Regions from separate parts of the Microbacterium sp. nov. GSS16 genome, predicted to be linked through region 1. Evidence: predicted binding sites of a transcription regulator. Region 1 holds the regulator's gene; each other region holds the start of a gene.
What was found. The regulator LexA, encoded in region 1, represses DNA repair genes until DNA is damaged. The targets are predictions, from matches to a motif close to TCGAACANNTGTTCGA.
Positions count from the first base shown of each region.

Region 2: PGB26_RS04585 (HNH endonuclease signature motif containing protein) is a predicted target of LexA. The motif match lies at 1,318-1,333, and genes of this name have one in related genera.
Region 3: PGB26_RS01230 (HNH endonuclease signature motif containing protein) is a predicted target of LexA. The motif match lies at 1,282-1,297, and genes of this name have one in related genera.

Region 1 is NZ_CP116338.1:1,820,591-1,822,858, reverse strand. It holds gene PGB26_RS08665 (LysM peptidoglycan-binding domain-containing protein) at 1-213, opposite strand, end outside; gene lexA (transcriptional repressor LexA) at 517-1,203, shown strand; gene metE (5-methyltetrahydropteroyltriglutamate--homocysteine S-methyltransferase) at 1,270-2,268, opposite strand, start outside.
Region 2 is NZ_CP116338.1:985,757-988,024, forward strand. It holds gene PGB26_RS04580 (MFS transporter) at 1-1,101, opposite strand, end outside; gene PGB26_RS04585 (HNH endonuclease signature motif containing protein) at 1,363-2,268, shown strand, end outside.
Region 3 is NZ_CP116338.1:262,943-265,210, reverse strand. It holds gene PGB26_RS01230 (HNH endonuclease signature motif containing protein) at 1-1,206, opposite strand, end outside; gene truA (tRNA pseudouridine(38-40) synthase TruA) at 1,378-2,226, shown strand.

The DNA of each region.
Region 1 (2,268 bases):
GGTCTCGAAGGCGACGGGGTCGCTCTCACCGGAGGCGAGGGCCGAGCCGCCCGCCAGCAGCGAGACGGTGATGCCGGCGATGACGGGCGCTGCGGCGAGGGTGGCGAGCAGACGGCGACCGCGCGCGGTGAGACGCAGCCGGGTCGGGACAGAACGCCGCGCAGCGGCCGCGACCGGGACGGTCAGGGGGGCCTGGATGCTGATCGTGCTCACGTGATGCTCCTCTTCACTCTCCCCGCTGTCAGGCGGAGGTGATGCAGCTTTCGCATCCGGCATCCGGCCGGGGATGCCGGATGCGAAGCTACGTTCCGAATCTATCTTCGATATCGAACATCTGTCAAGGATTCTTCGAATCGAAGGCCGCTGGTTGCGCGACACGCTCGAACAGATCTTCCGTTTCGCGAGAGAACTCGGATACGGTTTCGATGAAGTCAGCCCACCATGGGCCACCGACATTCGAATCGGATCCCCGCGACGACGCGGATCCGCACCGTGTGAGGGCATGAAGGAGCACCCATGAGCGACACCCCTGAGACCGCAGCCGAGGCTCCCCGCACGCGTCGGCGCAAGAGCCTCAGCCCGAAGCAGATGGCCATCCTCGAGGTGATCCAGAGCTCGATCGCGCGCCACGGCTACCCGCCGAGCATGCGCGAGATCGGCGACGCCGTCGGTCTCAAGTCGCTCTCCAGCGTGACGCACCAGCTCGGGCAGCTCGAGCTCAGCGGCTACCTGCGCCGTGATCCCGGCAAGACCCGCGCCATGGAGGTTCTGATCGATCTCCCCGGCAGCGGTGCCGAGAACCCGGCCGACACCGCCCCCGCGGTGGGCGACGCGGCACTCGTGCCGCTCGTCGGGCAGATCGCCGCCGGAGTGCCGATCACCGCCGACCAGCAGGTGGAGGAGATCTTCCCGCTTCCCAGGCAGCTGGTCGGCAAGGGCGACCTGTTCATGCTCAAGGTCAACGGCGAGTCGATGATCGACGCGGCGATCTGCGACGGGGACTGGGTCGTCGTGCGCACGCAGAACAACGCCGAGAACGGCGAGATCGTCGCGGCCATGATCGACGGTGAGGCGACGGTGAAGACGTTCCGCCGCCGCGATGGTCACACCTGGCTCCTCCCCCGCAACTCGGCGTTCGAACCCATCCTCGGCGACGAGGCCGTCGTGCTCGGCAAGGTCGTCGCGGTGCTTCGCGCGGTCTGATCGCGCACACGACGAAGAGGCGCCCCTTCCCGATCGGAAGGGGCGCCTCTTCGTCGTGAACGCGTCTCAGACGGCGGCCGAAACGTCCTCCCGGACGCGTCGGGTGGCCTCGACGATGTTGCGCAGCGACTGCACGGTCTCCTCGTACGCGCGGGTCTTCAGACCGCAGTCGGGGTTGACCCACAGCTGCCGCAGCGGCAGCTCGTCGACGGCGCGACGCAGCAGCGCCTCGATCTCCTCGACGCTGGGCACGCGCGGCGAGTGGATGTCGTAGACCCCAGGGCCCACCCCATGGTCGAATCCGAAGCGGGCGATGTCGGCGACGACCTCCATGCGGCTGCGGGCCGCCTCGATCGAGGTCACGTCGGCATCGAGCGCGCGAATCGCGTCGATCACGACGCCGAACTCCGAGTAGCAGAGGTGGGTGTGGATCTGCGTGCCCGCTGCGGCGCCGCCGGTCGCCAGCCGGAACGAGCGCACCGACCAGTCGAGGTAGTCCGCCTGCTCCGCCGCCTTCAGCGGAAGCAGCTCGCGCAGCGCCGGCTCGTCGACCTGGATGATGGCGATCCCAGCGGCCTCGAGATCGGTGATCTCGTCACGCAGTGCGAGCGCGACCTGGTTGGCGGTCTGGCCGAGCGGCTGGTCGTCGCGCACGAACGACCACGCGAGGATCGTGACCGGGCCGGTCAGCATGCCCTTGACCGGCTTGACGCTCAGCGACTGCGCGTACGACGCCCACGACACCGTGATCGGCGCGGGGCGCGACACATCGCCCCACAGGATCGAGGGCCTGGTGGCGCGCGAACCGTACGACTGCACCCAGCCGTGCTGGGTGACGGCGAATCCGTCGAGGTGCTCTGCGAAGTACTGCACCATGTCGTTGCGCTCGGGCTCGCCGTGCACGAGCACGTCGAGGCCGAGCTCCTCCTGCAGGGCGACGACCTGGTCGATCTCGCGGCGCAGGAAGTCGTCGTAGTCGTCGGCGGGCAGTTCGCCGCGCAGGAACTGGGCGCGGGCCCGACGGATGTCGCCGGTCTGCGGGAACGAGCCGATCGTCGTCAGCGG
Region 2 (2,268 bases), 830 kb from region 1:
GCCGGAGAGGGCGAAGATGATGAGCCGTCGCGGACCGATGGCGTCGTCGATGCGCCCGGCGAGGAGTGTCGAGACGCCCGCGACGAGGTTCGCGGCGAGTCCGAACACGATCACCTCGAGGAACGAGAAGCCGAAGCCCTGTGCGGCGAGCACCGCGCCGAACGCGAACACCCCGGCGAGGCCGTCGCGGTAGACGGCCGCGGCGAGCATGAACCAGAACGTCGGGCGGTTGGTGCGGAACAGCTCGGCGATGCTGCGGCCCAGCACGACGTACGAGCGGAAGAAGCCCACCCTCTCGGCGGTGTCGTACGAAGGCGACTCGGGCACGTTGCGGAACATCGGGATCGAGAAGACGATCGTCCACACGGCGCAGATGACGGCGACGAGCTTGAACGACAGCGCGTTGTCCTGCCCGACGAGGAAGAGCACTGGGATGCACACGATCAGCGCGACGACGCCGCCGATGTAGCCGAGCCCCCAGCCGAGGCCGGACACGCGACCGACGTTCTTCGGCGTCGACACCTCCGAGAGCATCGCGTAATAGCTGACGTTGCCGATCTCGCTGACCACGGCGGCGATCGCGACGGCGAATGCGCCGAACCAGAAGAACTTCGGATCGGCTTCGACGAAGAAGAGCGAGAACTGGACGAGAGCGATCGCGATCGTCGCGCCGATGACCCACTTCTTCTTGCTGCCGCGCGCGTCGGCCTGCTGCCCGAGCACCGGCGCGAGCAGCAGGATCAGGATGCCCGCGGCGAAGTTGGCCCATCCCCACCACTCCGACAGGTCGGTGAGCCCGTGGCAGTACTCGGACGCCGCGTACTGCGAGCTGTTGCAGTTCATGTACGAGCCGTCGGCCAGCAGACCGGATTCGCGCACCGACGGCTCGAGGAACATCCGCGAGGTCAGGTACAGCGCGATCCAGACGAAGGTGAGGATGACCGTGTTGAACGGCTGCATCGCCCAGTCCCACATCGCCCACGAGACGACCTGCTTGCGGGTGGCCGGTGCGGTGGCGCTCTCGTGGTCCCGGCCGAACGCCGCTACGGCTCCCGTCCTGGCGGTCGGCGGGGGTACGGCGGCGGCATCACGACCGGTCATGGCCGACACGCTACAGGATGCCGGTGTCGCGCCGACCTCGCGACGCGACGCGGTGGAGGGCGGTCCGACGTCGGCGGATACCGGGCGCTGACGCGGCGGCCGGGTCAGCCGAATGATGTGGAGGGGCGTCGGTGCGGCGATGTGCCTCTCCCATCCGCTCACGCCGGAAAAGATGGGTTCGTTATGCGTGCGTGATCAGGTCGGTGGTTCTACCGGGCGATCACAGGTTCGAATGTCGGTGGCCACGTGGATACTCGAGATATGAACGGAATTACGGCGGCGACGAAGGAGGACATGGCGAACCTCAGCGCCGTGGTGTCGTCGCTGCAGGCCGTCGAGAAGACGCTGCAGGGCGTGCTGGCCGCAAGAGACGGACTGCTCGCCGTGGCGAATCGTCTGGCGATGTCGATCGCGGAGAAGGGCGCCGGCCTCGACGACTCCGATCTCACGCTGCGCACCGTGGCCGCCGAACTCGCGACGGCGCTGCGCGTGAGCGACCGCACTGTGCAGCGGCGCATGGTCGCGGCGGAGGTGCTGGTCGAGCGGTTCCCGCAGGTGTGGCACGCGCAGGGCGCTGGGCTGATCACGGCAGGGCACGCGCGAGTGATCGTCGACGCCGGCTCGCACATCGACGGCGACGATGCGCGTGCCGCCTACGCCGCGCGCGTGCTGGACTTCGCGCAGGACGAGTCGCCGAACCGCGTGCGAGTGATCGCCGAGCGGATCGCCCAGCAGTTTCAGTCGCGCACGCTCGATGAGCGACACGAGGATGCGCGCGGGCGGCGTGACGTATGGGTCACGGACGGCCCGGATGCCATGTCCGAGCTGCATGTGTACGGTCCGTCGGTTCTGATCCACGGCGCGCATGACCGGTTGACTCAGATGGCGAAGGAGCTCGCTTCTCGCGATGCCGGCTCGGCCCCGATGCAGTCGGCTTCGGAGGCGTCGGCTTCGGAGGCGTCGGCTTCAGTCGCCTCGGCCGCGACCGACCCGCGCACGCTCGGGCAGCGACGCTTCGATCTCGCGGCGGATCTGCTGCTGACCGGCGCTCCCGCCGGTCATGACACCGTCGGCGCACTGCTCGCATCGATCAAGGCGCAGGTCGCGGTCACCGTGCCCGTCACGACGCTCATGAGCGCGGACGGACCCGCCGCAGAGCTCTCGGGC
Region 3 (2,268 bases), 1.3 Mb from region 1:
GTTGCTGAGGTCGGTGGGTCCGGTGTCTCGGTTCCACCATCTGATGTGGTGCACTTCGGTCATGTTGGGCGGGAGTCCGCACATCGCGCATCCGCCGTCTCTGTCGACGAGGGCGAGTTTCTGAGTCCGGGTGAAGAGTCGTTTCTCTCGGCCCCAGTCGAGGATCTCGCCGGCGCTGTCGAGCACGCAGGGGATGACGCTGCCGCTGGCGGCCATCCGCCGGATCGCGGTGACGGAGATGGGCTGGTCGATCCCGTCGATGGTTCCGGAGCCGGTTCCCGCTTCGAGATCCGATGCGTTGATGCGGACGATGACGGTGGCGCCGGCGACGGGCATCCGGCTGTCGCAGTCGAGCACGTGGGCGCAGAACAGGGTGAGGGCGTCGGCGCGCATCATGGTGACGGTGCGCTGATCGGCATCCGCCCCACCGGCATCCGCGCCATCGGCATCCGCGATGCCCGCGCCGGCCAGATCTTTGCGGGCCTGGAACTGTGCCGACACGTACCCGTCGATCGCCGCTTTGATCGGTGCGCCTTCTTCGACCGGGGTGACGAGATTGAGGTGCAGCATGCCGTCGCGTTCGAACATGCTCAGCGACCGCGCCGCGCGTCGCTCTTCTTCTCGCGCTTCGAGCTTGTCGGCTTCGAGCACCGTTTCGGCGCGCTTGACGAGGCGGCGCACGTCATCCAGCGACAGTCCCACGGCCCGCTCGACGAGCTGCTGCTCGACATCCGCCACAAGATCTTTGTCGGCCCCGACCCGCGCCCGGTCGAGGAACTCCACGATCACCGCCGCCCCGGCGCCACCCAACCGGCCCGAGGTGACGGCACCCTGCACGGCCGGGTACTTCGCCGGCGCGGGCTCGCCGAGCAGGTTCTGCCGGGGCGCGATCGCCTCGCCGACTTTCACCAGCCGCGCCGCGTCTCCCGCGCTGGTGCCGGTGGTGGTCGCGATGAGCTGGGCGGTGTTGCGGAATCCTTGCTGCTTCGCCAGCGACTCGGCACCGAGTTCCGGTCGGGATTCGTGCGCGATGGCCGCGGCGACGTCGGCCTGCAGGGCATCCAGCGCCCGCCGCGCGGAACCGATGGCGCGGGTCAGCGACACGAGGTCCGACCGGTCGAGGTCGGCCGCGGTCGAGGCATCCGCCCACACCCCGGCGAGAGCCGTGACGGCTTCTCGCAACGGATCCAGAGCGGGTGCTGACATGTGAAAAGCCTAAACGCCGGCCAACCACAAGTCAAGCAAAACTACGAAGAAAACTGTAGAAGTTCTTCACAAGTATCGAAACTATATGCGACTCGATGGAACGAGTCGGTCAGGCATCCTGGGCATCAACCGCCGACATCCGCGGCCGGCGCTCGCGTCTAGGCTGAATACGTGCGCATCCGCCTCGACATCGCCTACGACGGCACCCATTTCCGCGGCTGGGCCAAGCAGCCGGGCCTGCGCACGGTGCAGGGCACGATCGAGGCGGCGCTCGCGCGCATCCTCGGCTCCGAGGCGCAGCTGGTCGTCGCCGGTCGAACCGATGCCGGGGTGCACGCCTCGGATCAGGTCGCGCACGTCGACCTCGGTGACGCCCAGTGGGCTCGGCTGCAAACGCGCCACGGCCATGCGGCGACTGATCCTGCGGGGTCGCTCGCCCGTCGCATCCGGGGCGTGCTCGGCAACTACCCCGACGTGACCGTCACCCGCACGAGCCTTGCCCCCGAGGGATTCGACGCGCGCTTCTCGGCCGTGTGGCGCCGGTACGCCTACCGGCTCGCCGACGCGACGGTCGGCTACGACCCGATGCGCCGCAACGACACGACGACGATCCGCGCCGCACTCGATGTCGAGCGGATGGATGCCGCAGCCCGCACCCTCATCGGCCTGCATGACTTCGCCGCCTACTGCAAGCCGCGTGAGGAGGCCACCACGATCCGCACCCTGCTCGATTACCGGTGGACCCGTGATCGCGACGGCGTGCTGATCGCCGAGGTGACGGCCGACGCGTTCTGCCACAGCATGGTGCGCGCTCTGGTCGGCGCGTGCGCTGCCGTGGGGGAGGGGAAGCTCGAGGTCGCGGACGTCGCTCGGCTGCGCGACGAGCTCACCCGCACCAGCGCCTTCAAGGTGCTGCCGGCCAGGGGGCTCACGCTCGTCGAGGTCGGGTATCCGGCCGACGAGCTGCTGGCATCCCGTGCCGAGCAGACGCGCGCCCGACGTGACCGGGACGAGGAATAGTCTCGCGCGAGTCTCTCGCGCAACCCCGGTCGCGCGCTCGGA